4 regions of the Mesorhizobium sp. 128a genome follow, and region 1 is predicted to be linked to each of the others. Evidence: predicted binding sites of a transcription regulator. Region 1 holds the regulator's gene; each other region holds the start of a gene.
What was found. The regulator LexA, encoded in region 1, represses DNA repair genes until DNA is damaged. The targets are predictions, from matches to a motif close to TGTTCNNNNTGTGTTCNG.
Positions count from the first base shown of each region.

Region 2: the regulator LexA is predicted to act here: its motif matches at 2,579-2,596, upstream of ACWTU9_RS23775 (ImuA family protein).
Region 3: the regulator LexA is predicted to act here: its motif matches at 2,887-2,904, upstream of ACWTU9_RS16985 (ATP-dependent helicase).
Region 4: the regulator LexA is predicted to act here: its motif matches at 2,921-2,938, upstream of ACWTU9_RS21570 (PA0069 family radical SAM protein).

Region 1 is NZ_JBSPKY010000006.1:215,876-220,282, reverse strand. It holds gene ACWTU9_RS13405 (ComEC/Rec2 family competence protein) at 1-1,699, shown strand, start outside; gene lexA (transcriptional repressor LexA) at 1,693-2,436, opposite strand; gene ACWTU9_RS13395 (molybdopterin molybdotransferase MoeA) at 2,554-3,759, opposite strand; gene moaC (cyclic pyranopterin monophosphate synthase MoaC) at 3,760-4,242, opposite strand; gene trpC (indole-3-glycerol phosphate synthase TrpC) at 4,245-4,407, opposite strand, start outside.
Region 2 is NZ_JBSPKY010000015.1:153,749-158,155, forward strand. It holds gene ACWTU9_RS23765 (error-prone DNA polymerase) at 1-108, opposite strand, end outside; gene ACWTU9_RS23770 (DUF6504 family protein) at 105-1,577, opposite strand; gene ACWTU9_RS23775 (ImuA family protein) at 1,519-2,556, opposite strand; gene ACWTU9_RS23780 (metallopeptidase family protein) at 2,740-3,162, shown strand; gene ACWTU9_RS23785 (DUF1737 domain-containing protein) at 3,325-3,531, opposite strand; gene ACWTU9_RS23790 (HpcH/HpaI aldolase/citrate lyase family protein) at 3,597-4,407, opposite strand, start outside.
Region 3 is NZ_JBSPKY010000009.1:181,823-186,229, forward strand. It holds gene ACWTU9_RS16980 (ABC transporter permease) at 1-122, shown strand, start outside; gene ACWTU9_RS16985 (ATP-dependent helicase) at 144-2,846, opposite strand; partial or broken gene ACWTU9_RS16990 (glucose/quinate/shikimate family membrane-bound PQQ-dependent dehydrogenase) at 3,141-4,407, shown strand, end outside.
Region 4 is NZ_JBSPKY010000013.1:112,194-116,600, forward strand. It holds gene ACWTU9_RS21555 (F0F1 ATP synthase subunit B) at 1-106, shown strand, start outside; gene ACWTU9_RS21560 (F0F1 ATP synthase subunit B) at 117-608, shown strand; gene ACWTU9_RS21565 (ribonuclease HII) at 841-1,536, opposite strand; gene ACWTU9_RS21570 (PA0069 family radical SAM protein) at 1,692-2,846, opposite strand; gene ACWTU9_RS21575 (glycosyltransferase) at 2,996-3,499, shown strand; gene ACWTU9_RS21580 (hypothetical protein) at 3,691-4,407, shown strand, end outside.

The DNA of each region.
Region 1 (4,407 bases):
CTTCGACAGCTATTTCAGCGGCATCGGCGGCAGCGGCTTCTTTCTCGGCAATCCCAAAACCATCGCCGCGCAGGAACCGCCGCCGCTGATTGCACGGCTCTCCTCTGCGATTGAAAAGGCGCGCGAAAACATTGCCGATCATATCAGGGGCAAGATCGGCGGGGCCGAAGGCGAGATTGCCGCGGCGCTCATTGTTGGGGTGCGCGCCGGCATTCCGGACGAGGTCAACGAAGCGATGCGGCGCACCGGCATCTACCACATCATCTCCATTTCGGGTCTGCACATGGCGCTGGTCGCCGGCACCATCATGGCGTTGCTGCGTGGCGCCTTCGCGCTGTTTCCCGATTTCTCCTCGCGCCGGCCGGTGAAGAAATATGCGGCCGCCGTGGCACTCGTCTCGATCGCCGCCTATCTCGTCATTTCAGGCATCGTGGTCGCCGCAGAGCGCAGCTTCATCATGCTGGCGGTGATGCTCATCGCAGTGCTGTTCGATCGTGCCGCGCTCACCATGCGCAATCTGGCAATCTCGGCCATCGCCGTCATCCTGGTGTCGCCGCATGAGGTTGTCGGCCCGAGCTTTCAGATGTCGTTTGCTGCTACCGCCGCCCTTGTCGGCGCCTATGCCGGCTGGGCCGACTACCGCGCCGACAAAGTGAGAACGCCGCCGGCAAAGCGCTCCCTTGCCGGTTTTCTGTCGCGAAGATTCTTGGCTGGCATGGGCGGCCTCGCCATGACCTCGATCATTGCCGGCAGCGCCACGTTGCTGTTCGCGATCTGGCATTTCCAGCGTGTGTCGCCGCTCAGCCTGCTCGCCAATCTCACCGTGATGCCGATCGTATCGCTGGTTGTCATGCCATTCGGAGTGCTCAGCGCGCTGGCCATGCCGTTCGGCGCGGACGGGCCGTTCCTCTACGTCATGGGCAAGGGCCTGACGGCAATGATCGCGATCTCTGCCTGGATCTCCGAGCGTTCGCCGCTCGATGCCGTCGGGCTGATCTCCATCCAGTCCGTATTGCTGGCAACGGTTGCACTGGTCATCGCGACCATGGCCACCACCTGGCTGAGGCTGGCGGCCGTACCTTTCGCGCTGGCTGGTCTGTTGACGGTGCCGCAGGTGCGGACGCCCGATGTGCTCATTTCCGAGGATGCGCATCTGGTGGCTGTGCCGATCGGCGGCGGCGAGCTCGCTCTCAACCGGGAGCGCGCAAACGAATTCACCACCGACAACTGGAAACGGGCGCTGATGGCCGAGACCATCATTCAGCCCGAGACATTTGAGACGGGAGACAGGCGGCTCGATCTCGATCCGCTCGACCTGCCGCCCGGCTCACCCTTCTACTGCATAGGCGATCTCTGCATTGCCCGGCACCCGTCCGGAGCCATTGTCGCGCTTGCAAAAGACCGCAAGACAGCCCGGCCAGCCTGCGCTTTCGCGAGCCTGATCGTCATCGACGACGCCACCGCCTACAATCCGTGCCGCGACCCGTTGGTTCTGGTCGTTACCAAGAAGCAGCTTGCCCGCGATGGCAGTGCCGCCGTCTTCTTCGATCCGCAATCGGCCGCGACAGCCCCAACCATTCGCTTCGCCGTCGACAAGCCCTACCGTCCCTGGCACGAGCAACGCTACTTCTCACGCGAAGCACGCGGCCTGCCGCCTTACAAGCAGCGTGAAAAGTACAAACCTAAACCGGCTCAGTAACGCCTGATCAGCCCGACCAGTTTGCCCTGCACCTTGACCCGATCCGGTCCGAAGATGCGGGTCTCATAGGCCGGATTGGCGGCTTCCAGCGCGATCGAGGCGCCCTTGCGGCGAAAGCGTTTCAGCGTCGCTTCCTCGTCGTCGACCAACGCCACGATGATCTCGCCGGGGCTGGCGGTGTCGGCATTGCGGATGATGACGGTGTCGCCGTCGAAAATGCCGGCCTCGATCATCGAGTCGCCCTTGACCTCGAGCGCGTAGTGTTCGCCGCCCATGATCATGTCGGGCGGCACCGAGATCGAATGCGTCTGGTGCTGGATGGCGTCTATCGGCACACCGGCGGCGATCCGGCCCATAACCGGGATCGACACCGCCGAAACCGCGTCGTCATTGCCGGCAGACATCGAACGCGAGGGCGAGGCCGGCTTGATCTGGCGGCCGAGACCGCCCTGGTTTTGACCGAGGCTGCCCTGGATGACGCTTGGTGAGAACTTTTTCGCCGCATTGAGGCCAGGCGCAATCGAGTCTGGCAGCCGCAGCACTTCCAGCGCGCGCGCCCGGTTCGGCAGCCGGCGAATGAAACCGCGCTCCTCCAGCGCCGTGATCAGGCGGTGGATGCCGGACTTGGAAGCGAGGTCGAGCGCCTCCTTCATCTCGTCGAAAGACGGCGGGATTCCGCTCTCCTTCAGGCGTTCATGGATGAACATCAGGAGTTCATGTTGTTTGCGCGTCAGCATCGCGGCCCCCCAGGGTTCTGAAACCAGAATCAGAAAAAACAAACCCAGAACAAACACTATCTGTTCCAGTTGTGTTCCGCAACCTTTTAAAGTTTAATGAATGTGTTGACGTTTTGTTCAGCGTAACATCAGCACGCTGCAGGCGGCACCCGGGGCGGCGGCTGGAGCGAAGGGCTCGCGCACGATCAAGCCGTTGGCGTCGGCCAGCATTCGCAGCATCGAGGAATCCTGGATGCCGAACGGCGTTGCGACAAGTGCGCCGGCTTCTTCCCGGACCACGGCGCGCACGTAGTCCTGCCTGAGATCGTTGGCCGGCATCGCGGCGCCGAGTTGCGCCTGCCGCATATCCTGCCGATGGACGCGGCCACCCAGCTGCGCCAAAAGCGGTTTCAGGAACAGTTGCGAGCAGACCAGGCTCGCCACCGGGTTGCCTGGCAGGCCGATGCATCTGATGTCGCCGAGACGCCCGAACATCAGCGGCTTGCCCGGGCGCATGGCAAGCTTCCAGAAATCGAGCTTCATGCCTTCGCCGGTAAGCACGTCGTGCACAAGGTCGTGGTCGCCGACCGAAGCTCCGCCGAGCGTGACGATGACGTCGGCCTTTGCCGCGACTGCCTTCTGCACCAGTGCTGCAATCGCTTCCCTGCGGTCGGCCGCGATACCGAGATCGAGCGCGCGCGCGCCGACCGATTGCGCGGCGGCCGCGACGCCATAGGCATTGGACGAGATGATCTGGTCGGGGCCAAGCGCGCTGCCCGGCGGCAGCAACTCGTCGCCGGTGGCGATGATGGCGACCAGCGGCCGTTGCACCACATTCACCATCGGATGGTTGGCCGATGCCGCCAGCGAAAGTGCGGCCGGATCGAGCACGCGGCCTTTCTCCAGCAGGACGTCACCTTGCGCAAAATCCAACCCGCGGCGGCGGATGTTGCGTTCCTTTGCCGTCGGCTCGGTGACCTCGACCTGGCCACCGCCGAGATCCCTGACATTTTCCTGGATGACGATGGTGTCTGCGCCTTCAGGCAGCGGCGCGCCCGTGAAGATGCGCACGGCCTCACCCTTGCCGACGGTGCCGTCAAAGCCGCGCCCGGCAGGCGCCATTCCGATTACAGAAAGCCGCGCCGGGGCGGATGCCACATCCTGCGCCCGCGCCGCATAGCCGTCCATGGCGGACGCGTTGAAAGGCGGCTGGGTGCGCAGCGCTACGACAGGCTCTGCCAGCACCCGGCCGGCCGCATCCGCCAGCGCCACGCTTTCACCCCGCAGCGCCGCAGCGCCGTCGAGGAGGCGTTGAAGCGCCTCGGCGACCGGAACCAGCGCCATTTAAGAACCCGCCTTGTAGTCGCCGGACTTGCCGCCGGTCTTTTCCACCAGCCGAATGCCGGAGATCACCATGGCGCGGTCGGCGGCCTTGGCCATGTCGTAAATGGTCAGGCAAGCCACCGATGCAGCGGTCAGCGCCTCCATCTCGACGCCCGTCTTGCCGGTGACGCGGGCGAGCGCGGTGACCCTGAGGCCGGGCAAAGCGGGATCCGGCTCGATGTCGACCGACACCTTGGTCAACAGCAGCGGATGGCAGAGCGGAATCAGCTCATGCGTCTTCTTGGCCGCCATGATGCCGGCGATGCGCGCTGTGCCCAGCACATCGCCCTTCTTGGCGTCGCCATCGAGGATCATCTTCAGGGTTTCAGGCCGCATCGAGACAAAGCCCTCGGCGATTGCCGTGCGTGTCGTCTCGTCCTTGCCACCGACATCGACCATGTTGGCCTCGCCCTTGGCGCCGAGATGGGTGAGGGCGGCTGTCATCGTCAGGCTACCTCGGCTGTCGCCTTGCCTGTCAAAAGCAGGCGCGTTGCCGCGGCGACATCGTCTTGCCGCATCAGGCTTTCGCCAACAAGGAAGGTTTCGATGCCGGTCTTTTGCATCCTGAGGCAATCGTCGTGGGTGAAAATGCCGCTCTCGCTGACCAGC
Region 2 (4,407 bases), on a different contig from region 1:
GAATTTGGCGGCGACCACCAACTCCTCCGGCTTGGAGGCGCCGCGAAGGAAGGAGAAATTCGACTGGATGCCGAACTCGGCATAGGGGATGACGGTCAGCGCGTTCATGCGAACACCCCGTGCATGAACCAGCGCGGCGAAGGCTGGCCGGCGCCGTAGAGCCCCTGGCGGTAGAGCCAATAGCGTCGGCCCTCTGCATCCTCGATGCGGAAATAATCGCGGGTCGGTGCGTCCTCCTCACCCTTCTGCCACCATTCCGGCGCGATGCGTTCGGGCCCTTCGGCGCGGGCGACCCGGTAGAGCGCACGCCGCCAGCGAAAGTTCATCGGCGGGCCTTCCGGCATTTCCGTCGCCGGTACCTCGATTGGCTCGGGCGACCGGAACAGCCGGATCGGCCGCTCCGGCGGGAAGATTGTTGCGGGCGGCGCGTCTTTCCGGTCCGACCTTTTCGGCGGCGTGGTCCGCTGCGGCGCCTCGGAAAAGGGTATGGTGGCGACGGCGCGTTCCGGCAGATGGCTCTCGACAGCGACCGCTTTCAGCACAGCAGTGTCGCCGAGCCGGGCGCGGATGCGGTCGGCAAACATCGCGATGTCGGCGCTGTCATCCTCGGTCTCTCCGGTCAAATCGGCCTGCTGCATGTCGAAGGCGGCCGCCGCCAGCACCGAAAGCCGCACCAGGTCGAAACCGTAGCCGGCATCGATGTCCTGCTCGAGCGCTGTCAGCCGCTCGTGGAACAGGCGCTGGATCAGCTTCGGTTCGCGCAAGGGCCGTGACGTACCGACACTGAGCCGGCTGACAGCGCCGTCGACGCGAAACAAAAGCAGCGCGAGCATCCGGGCGCCCTCGCCGCGGCGCTCGAGATCGACCTTCAGCGTCACCGCCAGCATTTCCACCAGCCGTTCGATCTCGGCGGTCAGCACGATCGGCTCGGCGAGGTGGCGTTCGACCGAAAGCGGCGCCACCGGCAGGCGCGGCGACACCGCCTCGTCGAGGCGGCCGAGCGCCTGGTCGATACGCAACAGCAAGGTCGCGCCGAAGCGGCGGGCAAGCGGCGCGCGCGGTGCGGCCATGACGGCGCCGGCGGTGCGCAGGCCGACACTTTCCAGGCTGGCGCGGATATCAGGCTCGATGCGCAAAGCGGCCAGCGGCAAAGGGGCAAGCAGGGCTTCCTCCTCGCCTGAGGGAACGATGCGGTCGCCGCAGAAGCGCGCCGCCGCCCAGGCCGCGCCCGGCGTTGCGGCAAGCCCGGCGCGGACGTCAAAACCCTGCTGGAAAAAGCGCGCAAGGATGTCGTCCAGCATGGCGCGTTCGCCGCCGAACAGATGCGTGCAGCCGGTGACGTCGAGATAAAGCCCGTCGGCGCCGTCCAGCGCCACCAGCGGCGTGTAACGGTCGCACCAGTCGGCGAGGCCTTCGAGCAGCCGGCGGTCGGCCTCCGGGTCGGCCTCGACGATGTCGATCGAGGGATGCATGGCGCGCGCGTCGGCAATGCCCATGCCGCGCTTCAGGTGCAGCGCCTCAGCCCGCTCGTCGAGGGCCGAAATGCGCTGGGCGTTGCGGTCGCGATGGCTGATCACCAGTGGCAGATGATCCGACGGCCGGGAACGCCACGACCGTCCCAGGCGCTGGCGCAGGATCCGTTCCGCCCCGAGATGCGGGAACCACAGCGACAGAATTCTCTGGTTGTTCCTTGCGTGGCCGTCTTTCTTCGAAACGGTGTTCATCGGGGTTCCACTCTAGTGTGAATTGTCCAGGCAGGGCGGTGCGGCTCTTGCCGATGCTGACGGTGAAGGCGGGGCGGCCGATCGAGCCGGCGAGCGGCCCGGCGATGGTCCGGCGGCTTGCAGCCGCTGCGGACGACACGATGAGGCGCACCGGGGCGGCGGTTGGTTCGGCCTCGCCGGCCTGGCGCAATAGGAACACCGGCCGGCCGGCGCTCTGGGCGCGGGCGTGCAGCCGGCGCGTCGCGGTGAGGTCGAGACGCTGCGGGCTGCCGCGGATTTCGAGGATGATTGCGGCGAGCGCGGTCATCTTCGCGGCCTCCTCGGCCACCCACAGCGCATCGGTGAGTTTCGGCGCCTCGGAAAACAGCAATTGCTCCGGCGCGATGCCGAACATGCCCTGCAATCCCCTGGCATAGGGAAAGCCGGCCTCGCGAAAAATCTCCGACGTGCCGATCCACAGCGCGGGCAGGTTCTGCCCCCTGAGGATCAGGCTGACCAGCGACAGCACAAAGCCGGCGACGGCCCCGGCATTGCGGGTCTCGAGGCCGTGGATTTCGGTCAGGGCGGCTTTCGGCAGGCCGCCGCTCAGCGCTGCATCGAGGCGCTCGACGCCGGTGGGCAGGAAGGCATCCGGCGAAGCCACGGCAAGGCCGCGCCGGATGATGGTGACATCGGCATTAGGTTCGGGCGCACCGCCGATAGCGCTGTCAGCGCGCGCACGAGGCCGCTCGCCAGCCGGCGCGGCCAGGCGCTCGGGCAGCGTTCCCTCGATCTTCGCGATCTGGCGGCGCAGGGCAAAAACAGTCTCCCGCGCCACGGCTGATGTCGCCATGACGGTCAGTTTCTCGCACAATTGTTCCTGTTATGTTCCTATAGATTCCAGAGGGTGACGGAAGAGTCAAGCGGAGTCATGGGGAATTTATTCCTGTCTCCGAGCCGGGAGGATAGGCGGCCGCCGCGTTCATTTGCCGATTCCGGAGGGAAAGCCTATATGCCGGGATCAAAGGACTAACGCATGGCCCGCATCTACAAGACCCGCACCTGGCACGACGAACTCTCGCCCTCGATCGAGGAGATGGAGTTTCTGGCGCTGGAGGCCTATGCGCATCTGCCGGACGATTTTCGCAAGCTGACCGGCGAGATCGTCATCGTGATCGCCGAGTTCCCGACCGACGAGATCATGGACGATCTGTCGCTGGAGACGCCGTTCGACCTGCTCGGCCTGTTCGAGGGCCGCGGCATCGCCGAGCGCTGGAACCCGCAGACCGGCGAAGGCCCGAACCGCATCACGCTGTACCGCCGCGCCATCCTCGACTACTGGGCCGAGAACGAAGAAACGCTGGGCGACATCGTCACCCACGTGCTGATCCACGAGATCGGCCACCATTTCGGCCTGTCGGACGATGATATGGAGAAGATCGAAGAGGCGGTGGAGTAGGACGTGCCGATTTTCAGGTGAGGCCGGCCTGCAAATGGTAGCTTCCTGCGCTTCCGGTGCTCACGTACTTAAAGTACGCTCCGCTCCGGTTCTCGGAGCCACCATTTTCGACTCTGCCTGACCTGAATCTCGACACATCCTGCGTCGGCGCTTTGGCAAAGCCTACCAGTCGCTGAGCTTCGTATCCGGCCCGTATTCCTGGCCGTCGACATCCTTCACCACCGCCTGGCCGCAGCGCATCGACTTGGTCTTCTTGTCGTAGGCGTAGGTAGGTGAGCCGAACAGGTGCCAGCCCTTGTTCAGCGCCGCCGTCACCTTGTGGCAGAAGCTGGAATCGTCCGGGGCGGACAGAAAGCGATAGAGTTTCATGGGTCAGGTCCTGTCGTGAATTCTGTACTTGTTGCGGTGTGATCTTCTGAAGCCGGCTTAGGCAATCATGCGCCGATGGCGGCGGCCTTCGCCAGCAATTTTTCGGCCTGCGCCAAATGCAGCCGCTCGACCATCCTGCCGTCCAGCGCAATCACGCCCTTGCCGGTATTTTCCGGCAAGGCGAAGGCTTCCTTCACCGCCCGCGCCTCGGCCAGGGCTTCGGGCGCGGGTGCGAAGGCGCGGTTGGCGGCGTCGATCTGGGCCGGGTGGATCAACGTCTTGCCGTCGAACCCCATGGCGGCGGCCTCCATGCATTCGCGCGCGAACGCGTCGAGGTCGCGAAAATCATTGGATACGCCGTCGAGAATGTCGATGCCGCCGGCCCGCGCGGCCAGCACCATCTGCATCAGCCACGGCACGAGGTAGCGCCGGTCGGGCGTCGCCAGAATGCCGGTCTCCTTGACCAAATCGTTCGTTCCGGCAACGAAACAATTAAGGCGCGAGGCCGGATCGCGGCCGAGTTCGGCGATGGCGCCGATGTTGAGCATGGCCTTGGGCGTCTCGATCATCGCCCAGAGTTTGACACCGTCAGGGGCAAAATTGTCGTCGAGCACGTCGCCGACTTCGAGGATGTCGCGCGGCGTGGCGACCTTGGACAACAGGATGCCGTCCGGCTCGAATCTTGCCGCGGCCAGCAGGTCGTCGTTGCCCCAATCGCTGGACAGCGCGTTGACACGCACGATCATCTCGCATCGCCGCTTCGGCCGGTTGGCGAAAATGCCGGCCAGCTTTTCCCGCGCCGCGACCTTGTCGATGGGAGCGACGGCGTCTTCGAGGTCGATGATCACGGCATCGCAGGTAAGCGCCGCGATCTTG
Region 3 (4,407 bases), on a different contig from region 1:
CCTTCATCCAGACCGGCGTCGTGGCGGCGGGGCTGAGCGGCTTCTACGTGCAATTCTTCAACGGCCTGATCATCATCCTGTCGCTGCTGGGGCACAAGTGGAACCAGGCGAGATATCGGTGAGGGGTCGGTAATTCAGGCTGCTCACACCGCCGCCACAAACCCATCCAGCACGCGTTTCTGGCCGGCCTTGTCGAAGTCGATGGTGAGCTTGTTGCCTTCGATGGCGGAGATGTTGCCGTTGCCGAATTTCTGGTGGAAGACGCGGTCGCCGACGCTGAAGGGCGACGGCGTGTCGGCGACGGATTTGGCGATCAGCTCGCCGTCGATGGTGCGGCCTTTGACCGAGGTGCGGCCGGCGCCGTAGCCGGAGTCCGTTTCGCCATAGCCGATGCGCTCGACCTGGTGGCCGGAGCGGGTGCCCCAGTTGCGGTCGGTCGCTTCGGTGCGGTTGGCCTGCGCGCGCTGCCAGCCGGGCGTCGCGTAGGTGTTGGAAAAGGCGCCGGATTTTTCCGCGCTGCCGGTGTTGGCGCCGACATTGTCGAAACGTGAGGCGCCATAGGGGTTCTGTCGTCCTGCTCCCTGGCCGCCACGGCCCGAAGCAAACGAGCCGCCGCCATAGGAATTGCCGTAGCCGCCGTAGCTGTTGCCGCCTTCGGCGACCTCGACATGGGCGTTCGGCAACTCTTCGAGGAAACGCGACGGGATGGTCGATTGCCACAGGCCGTGGATGCGGCGGTTGGAGACGAACCAGAGATGCAGGTTCTTCTTGGCGCGGGTCAGGCCGACATAGGCCAGCCGGCGCTCTTCCTCCAAGCCGGAGCGGCCGCCTTCGTCCAGCGCGCGCTGGTGCGGGAACAGGCCCTCCTCCCAGCCGGGGAGGAACACGGTCTCGAATTCGAGGCCCTTGGCCGAATGCAGCGTCATGATGTTGACGGCATCGAGCTCTGCATTCTGTTCGGCGTCCATGACCAGGGCGACATGTTCAAGGAAGGAGCGCAGTGACTCATACTCTTCCATCGAGCGGATCAGTTCCTTCAAATTTTCCAGCCGGCCCGGCGCTTCGGCCGAGCGGTCGTTCTTCCACATGTCGGTGTAGCCGCTCTCCTCCAGAATGGTCTCGGCGAGTTCGGTGTGCGGCGTGGTTTCCAGCGCCTTCTGCCAGCGCTCGAAATTGGCGGCCACTTCGCGCAAGGCGGCGCGCGGCTTGGGCTTCAGATCGTCGCTTTCGGCGAGCTTGGCGGCGGCCTCCAGCATCGGGATGCGCAGCGCACGCGCAGTGTCGTGGATCTGGCGGATGGTGGCTTCGCCCAAGCCACGCTTCGGCACATTGACGATGCGCTCGAAGGCGAGGTCGTCGGCGCCTTGCGCGACGACGCGGAAGAAGGCCAGCGCGTCGCGGATTTCCATGCGCTCATAGAAACGCGGGCCGCCGATGACGCGGTAGTTCAGGCCGAGCGTGACGAAACGATCCTCGAACTCGCGCATCTGGAAGGAAGCGCGGACAAGAATGGCCATGTCGTTGAGGTTGTGCTTGGCGCGCTGGTAGGTCTCGATGGTTTCGCCGACGGCGCGGGCCTCCTCTTCGGAATCCCAGGCGGCGTGGACATGCACTTTCTCGTCGTCCTCGGCGACCTTCTCTGTGAACAGCGTCTTGCCGAAGCGGCCTTCATTGTGGGCGATGAGGTGCGAGGCGGTGCCGAGAATGTGGGCGGTCGACCGATAGTTGCGCTCCAGCCGGATGATGGTGGCGCCGGGAAAGTCCTTGTCGAAGCGCAGTATGTTGTCGACCTCGGCGCCTCGCCAGCCATAGATGGACTGGTCGTCGTCGCCGACGCAGCAGATGTTCACGGTGGACGAGCGCTGATATCCCTCCCCCTTGAGGGGAGGGTGGCCGGGCGCAGCCCGGTCGGGTGGGGTCCTCGCGGCAGTGCTCGACGTTCTGGCGGTGCCTTCTGCGGCGACCCCCTCCGCCCGCTTCGCGGGCACCTCCCCCTCAAGGGGGGAGGATTGCGGCCGCTGCGCCAAAAGCCGCAGCCACATATACTGCGCGGTATTCGTATCCTGGTACTCGTCGACGAGAATGTATTTGAAGCGCTTGTGGTAGTCCTTGAGCACATCCGGATTGGCGCGGAAGATGCGGATCGGGTGGCAGAGCAGATCGCCGAAGTCGCAAGCGTTCAGCGTCTGCAGCCGCTCCTGATAGGCCTTGTACAGCTCGCGGCCCTTGCCGTTGGCGAAGCTGCGGGCGTCGCCTTCGGCGATGTCGGCAGGGCCTTGGCCCTTGTTCTTCCAGCCGTCAATCATCTGCGCGAACTGCTTGGCCGGCCAGCGCTTGTCGTCCAGGCCCTCGGCCTGGATCAGCTGCTTGATCAGCCGCACGACGTCGTCGGTGTCGAGAATGGTGAAGTCGGATTTCAGCCCGGCCAACTCGGCGTGTCTGCGAAGCAGTTTCACGCCGATCGAGTGGAAGGTGCCGAGCCACGGCATGCCTTCGACGGCTTCACCGACCAAAAGGCCGATGCGCTGCTTCATCTCGCGGGCGGCCTTGTTGGTAAAGGTCACCGCCAGGATTTGCGAGGGGAAGGCCTTTCCGGTCGCGAGGATATGGGCGATGCGGGTGGTCAGCACCCGCGTCTTGCCGGTGCCGGCGCCGGCCAGCACCAGGACCGGGCCTTCTGTGGTTTCGACGGCGAGCCGCTGCTCAGGGTTCAATCCCTTGAGATAATCAGGCGCGCTGTTGCTACCGCTGCGGGCCGCCATGGCGCGCGCGGCTATGCCCGACGGGGCCGCGGGCCGCGCATTGGGTTCGTCAAAAAAGGGCATGTCTTCCGAAAAGCCGGACATCGCCCCCGAATGTAGTGATTCGGCAGCGAAAGACCAGAAGTGTCTACGTTTTGTTCTGGTTGGAAGCCAGATTCCCGGGCGCCGTGTTGAATTGTTGGCCTGAATCCACCCACCCGGGCCAAAACACGTTGGTTGGGAGGCGCCGGCGCGAAAGGTGAGAGCATGCTGGGCTCTCAGCCTATGCTGGCAGGCTTTGCTTGACACACGCGGCGGGCGGGAGAAAGTTGCGCTCGGGGCGGGAACGGGATGCCCTGGCCGCGGCGCGGGACGCGCATCAGTCGAAGGAGTATCGTCTTGGCTGTCGTCATCACCTCCCTCATCCTGTTCCTCATCGGCCTGGCGCTTGGCGGCGGCGGCATCCGGCTCGCGATGCTGGGCGGCAGCTGGTATTATGTCATCACCGGTCTGGCCTTCCTGATCGCCGCCTGGCTGCTGTTTCGACGCAAGTCGACTTCGCTTTGGCTCTATGCGGCAATCGTGCTCTGCACGCTGGCCTGGGCAGTGTGGGAAATCGGCTTCGACTGGTGGGAACTCGGCCCGCGCGGCGGCATCATCGTGCTTCTGGCGCTGTGGCTGCTGACGCCGTGGGCAAGGCGGGGCCTCACCGGTCCCGACGCACGCGCACCGCTCATCCTGGCGGTGCTCGCCTCACTCGCGGTGGCCGGCTATTCGATGACCGCCGATCCCAAGGACATTGCCGGCGAACTCAATGCCGACAAGGTGACGCCGACCGCCGATCTCGGCGGCAATGTGCCTCCCGGCGAATGGCACTTCTATGGCCGCACGCCGTTCGGCCAGCGCTATTCGCCGCTCGACCAGATCACGCCGGACAACGTCGCCAAATTGCAGCCGGCCTGGACCTACCAGACCGGTGACGTGAAGGGTCCGGACGATATCGGCGAAACCACCTATCAGGTGACGCCGCTGAAGGTGGGCGACGCGCTCTACATCTGCACGCCGCACAATTTCGCCATCGCCATCGATGCCGCGACCGGCAAGGAGAAGTGGCGCTTCGATCCCAAGGTCAAGCTCGACAGGAACCGCCAGCACCAGACCTGCCGCGGCGTGTCCTACTTCACCGATGCCAAGATCGCGGCTGGCCAGCCCTGTGCGACACGCGTCTATTTGCCGACCTCGGACGCGCGGCTGATCGCGCTCGACGCCGCCAACGGCCAGGTCTGCGCGTCCTTCGCCGAAGCCGGCACGCTGAACCTCATGATCAACATGCCCTATCCGAAGTCGGGCTATTATTACTCGACCTCGGCGCCGCTGATTGCCGGCGGCAAGATCATCGTCGGCGGGGCCGTCAACGACAATTATTCGACCGAGGAGCCGTCCGGTGTCATCCGCGCCTTCGATGTCGACACCGGCGCCCTGGTGTGGAACTGGGATTCCGGCAATCCGGACCAGACGACACCGCTGGCGGCAGGCCAGACCTACACCCACAACTCGCCCAACATGTGGTCGACGGCGAGCGCCGACGAGAAGCTCGGCTTGCTCTATGTGCCGCTCGGCAACCAGACGCCTGACCAGCTCGGCGCCGGCCGCAGCGCCAATGTCG
Region 4 (4,407 bases), on a different contig from region 1:
CGGCACGATCGCCGAGGACACCGCTTCGGCAATCGTCGACGCGCTTGTCGGCGGCAAGGCCAGCAAGGCCGAGATCGCGGCTGCCGTCAAATCCGTGGCCCGCTGAGGAGCACATCATGGACGCCACATCGCTCGCTACACTCTGGGCCACCGTCGCCCTTGTCATTTTCCTCGGCGTCGCCGTCTACATCAAGGTACCGGGGGTGATCGCCAAGGCGCTTGACGCCCGTGCCGCCAAGATCAGCAATGAGCTCGATGAAGCCCGCAAGCTGCGCGACGAGGCCCAGCAGTTGCTCGGCCAATATCAGGAGAAGCGCAAGGAAGCCGAGCAGGAGGCCGCCGCAATTGTCGCCGCTGCCAAGCGCGAGGCAGAGATGCTTGCCGCCGAAGCGCACAAGAAAACCGAGGACTATGTCACCCGCCGCACGGCGCTTGCCGAGCAGAAGATCGGCCAGGCCGAGCGCGAAGCAGTCGCCGAGGTGCGCGCCAGCGCCGTCGACATCGCCGTGGAGGCAGCTCGCACGCTGCTTGCGGCCAAGGTCGACGCCAAGGCAGGCGCGGATTTGTTCAAGTCCGCGTTGCAGGATGTGAAGGCCAAGCTCAACTGAGCGGTTGTTTCAGTCGCAGACATCAGGCCGCCCGGGCAACCTGGCGGCTTTTTTGTTGGGTGCTGACGAAGGGAGGCGCGGATAATCTCCCCCCTTGAGGGGGAGATGTCGCCGAAGGCGACAGAGGGGGTCGTCTCGCGTGGAGCGCAAACCTCCATCTGCAGTAAGGAAGTCGCGTCCAGTCGGACCGACCCCCTCTGCCTGCCGGCCATCTCCCCCTCGAGGGGGGAGATTAATCGAGGCCTACGAAACTCTCTTCCTCGGCCATCTCAACGCCGCCCAGCCGGAACGGCGCGAACGACGCCCGATGCAGTCTTGCCACCGGTCCATGCGCCTCGATTGCGGTACGATGGCGGACCGTGGCGTAGCCCATATGGACCTCGAACCCGTAACGCTCGTGGTGGCTGCCGCAGCCGCACATCATGCGGTCGCGCATCACCTTGGCGACGATCGACGCGGCGGCGATCGATTGCGAGCGCTGGTCGCCCTTGATCAGCGCGCGGCCCTCGCACATAAGACCCGGCGGCACGTCGCGGCCGTCGGCCAGTGCCAGCTTTGCCTGGATGGGCAGGCCGGCAAGGGCGCGGCGCATCGCCTCCAGGCTGGCCTTGAGGATATTGCTGCCGTCAATGCCTTCGGCGCTCACCGAGGCCATCGACACGCCGAGCGCGGAGCCGAGGATTTTCAGGAACAGCGCCTCGCGCTGCAAATGGTTGAGCCGTTTGGAATCGTCGAGCCCATCGGGAATGTTGGCGGGGTCGAGGATCACCGCTGCCGCAACCACAGGCCCGGCCAGCGGACCGCGGCCGGCCTCGTCCATGCCCGCCACCGGCCACAGGCCTTCAGCCATCGCCTTCGTCTCGAAGGAGAAGTCGGGCTTCTCGACGATTTCGAAAAGAAGCGGAGAATCGGAACGCGCGCGAGCCATGGTGCGGCGAGGTTCGCATCGGCTCCGATTCTCCGCAAGTCCCTCCAGGGTCGAATGGGGCAAGACCGGGAGGGCACCGTCTGCAGGCCGGGGGACAGGCCGGACGGGATTCTTGTTTCCTGCCCGGCCGAAGACGGCAGGCAAGAGAAGTATCTTCAGAGCAGCATCAGCTGCTCGGTCGCATTGGCGGCGGCGACGAACTGGTCGGTCCTCAGCGTCCGCCGTTCGGCGTTAAGGCCGAGCCGCTTGGCGGTGATCTCGAAGCGTCGGCCGATCTGCCAGGCATAGGGTCCGGCGCCTTTCATGCGCTTGCCCCATTCCGAATCGTAATCCTTGCCGTCGCGCATCGAACGGATCAGCGACATCACATGCCGGTAGCGGTCAGGATAATGGCGCAGCAGCCAGTCCTTGAAGATCGGCGCCACCTCGAGCGGCAGGCGCAGGATGACATAACCGGCCTCGCGGGCGCCGGCGGCGCGGGCCGAATCGAGGATGCGCTCCATCTCCTGGTCGGTCAGCCCGGGGATGATCGGCGCCACCATCACCGAGGCCGGGATGCCGGCATCCGAAAGTTGCCTTATTGCCTCCAGGCGCTTGGTCGGCGTCGACGCGCGCGGCTCCATGGTCCGCGCCAGCATGCGGTCCATCGTCGTCACCGACAGCGCCACCTTGGCCAAGCCCCGTTCGGCCATGCGCGACAATATGTCGATGTCGCGCGTCACCAGATGGGATTTGGTGACGATGCCGACCGGGTGTCCGCGCGCCTCCAGCACTTCGAGAATCTCGCGCATGATCCGGTATTGCTTCTCGATCGGCTGGTAGGGATCGGTGTTGGTGCCGATGGCAATGGTGCGCGGCTGGTAGCCGTCCTTGGACAGTTCCTTGTCGAGCAGCCGAGCCGCATCCGGCTTGGCAAAGAGCTTCGATTCGAAATCCAGCCCCGGCGACAGGCCCATGAAGGAATGTGTAGGCCGGGCGAAACAATAGACGCAGCCATGCTCGCACCCGCGATAGGGGTTGATCGAGCGGTCGAAGGAGATGTCCGGCGATTCGTTGCGGGTGATGATGGTGCGCGGCTTCTCGACCTGAACCTCGGTCTTGAACGGCGGCAGCTCCTCCAGCGAATTCCAGCCATCGTCAAACACATGCCGGCTGACCGGTTCGAACCGGCCGGACGGGTTGATCCCGGCAGAACGGCCGCGGCTGCGGTCCGGACGGACGCGCATGCCGCTCTGTTCGATCATCGCATTGGCCATCTCGGCTCGTCCTGCTCCGAAGGCTGCAATGTCCGCACGCACGATATGTTCCATTTTCGCCCTCTCCCAGGGACTGTCGGCCGGCTGTCGAATCGTTCTGTTCATGAAAATAATCCTATTTTGCCGACGAGAACAAAGCAAGAACTTTTTTGCTGCGCGATGCCAAACTGGCGCTTCGCGATGCTTTCCGCTATTGCGCTGAAATGCTCAGCGTTCTCATCGAAACCCATGATGACGAAGAGGGCCTTGCCCGCACGCTCGCCTCGCTGATCGGCGGCGCGGTCGAGGGCGTGGTGCGCGACGTCATCGTCTGCGACACCGGCTCGACGGACCAGACGCATCGGGTCGCCGATCATGCCGGTTGCCACTTCGTCGCCGGCCGCATTGCCGCCGGGATCAGGCAGGCGAAAGGCGACTGGCTGCTGTTGCTGGAACCCGGCGCACGGCTTGTCGAGGGCTGGATCGACGACGTTGTCGCCCATACAGCGCGGCAAACCATGCCGGCGCGCTTTTCCCGCGCCCGCGGCAGCCGCAGGCCGTTCCTGGCGCGGATGCTCCAGGGAAACCGGGCGCTGGCCGAAGGACTGGTCATCAGCAAGCGGCAGGCGACGTCCCTGTCGAAGAACGCGCACAGCGCCGAAGCCCTCGCGCGGGGTCTTGCCACCAGGCGGCTCGACGCCGAAATCTGGGTGGCTTCGGCCAAGTGATGTCTTGCCCTCCCGCGTCGGCGGGCGAGAGCGATGTCAAACTTGTTACTTTAGCTCGTCGTTATTGTGCATTGCACAAAAGTTGACGCGGGGATAACATTCCCCTGATGCGGGACAATTGGGTTTGGGTAATGCTTGGGCGGTGAGCAGCCGACATTTCGTCGGTGCCGCGCTCATAACCGAGGACCCTGATGAACCTTTCCGCCCCTGACAAATCCGGCGCCGCCAGCCTCGAGGCCATTGCCCGCAATGGCAGCCTGTTCCGCCGCATCGCCGCGCGCATTCCGACCTACCTGTCCGACCTGCGCGAGAACCCGGCCTGGCTGCCGATGTTTATGCTGGCCCGCACCATGCCGGCGCGCAGGCTGCACTGGCTGGGCGCCAAAGCCGCTCGCCCGGCGCAAAATGCCGGGGCTACGATGTTCAAAGGCGTCGAGCTCAAGTCGATTGTCGAGACGCTGCGTGCGGACGGCCTGTTCTCTGGTCTGGTGCTGCCGCAGGCAATCCATGAAGAGATCGCCAGCTTTGCACAGAGCACGCCATGCTTCGGCAATTTCGACCGCCGGCTCGAATTCATGCCTGGGGATCATGCTGAGGCCGAGAAGCGTTTCGGCCGCTCCTTGCTCAGCGGCCACTATTTCGAGCGCATCCTCGGCTGCAACGCGGCACTCGCCATCCAGAACGATCCGCTGCTGCTCGACATCGCCCAGAACTATCTGGGCGGGCAGGCAAAGCTGATCACGACGCGCGTCTGGTGGAGTTTTCCGACCGGCGAGGCCTCCGATGCCGACAAGAACCTCGCCTCGCTCGGCAAATACCATTTCGATCTCGACGATTGGCGGATGCTGAAATTCTTCTTCTATCTGAAGCCGTGCGATGCCGGCACCGGTCCGCATGTCTATGTCAAA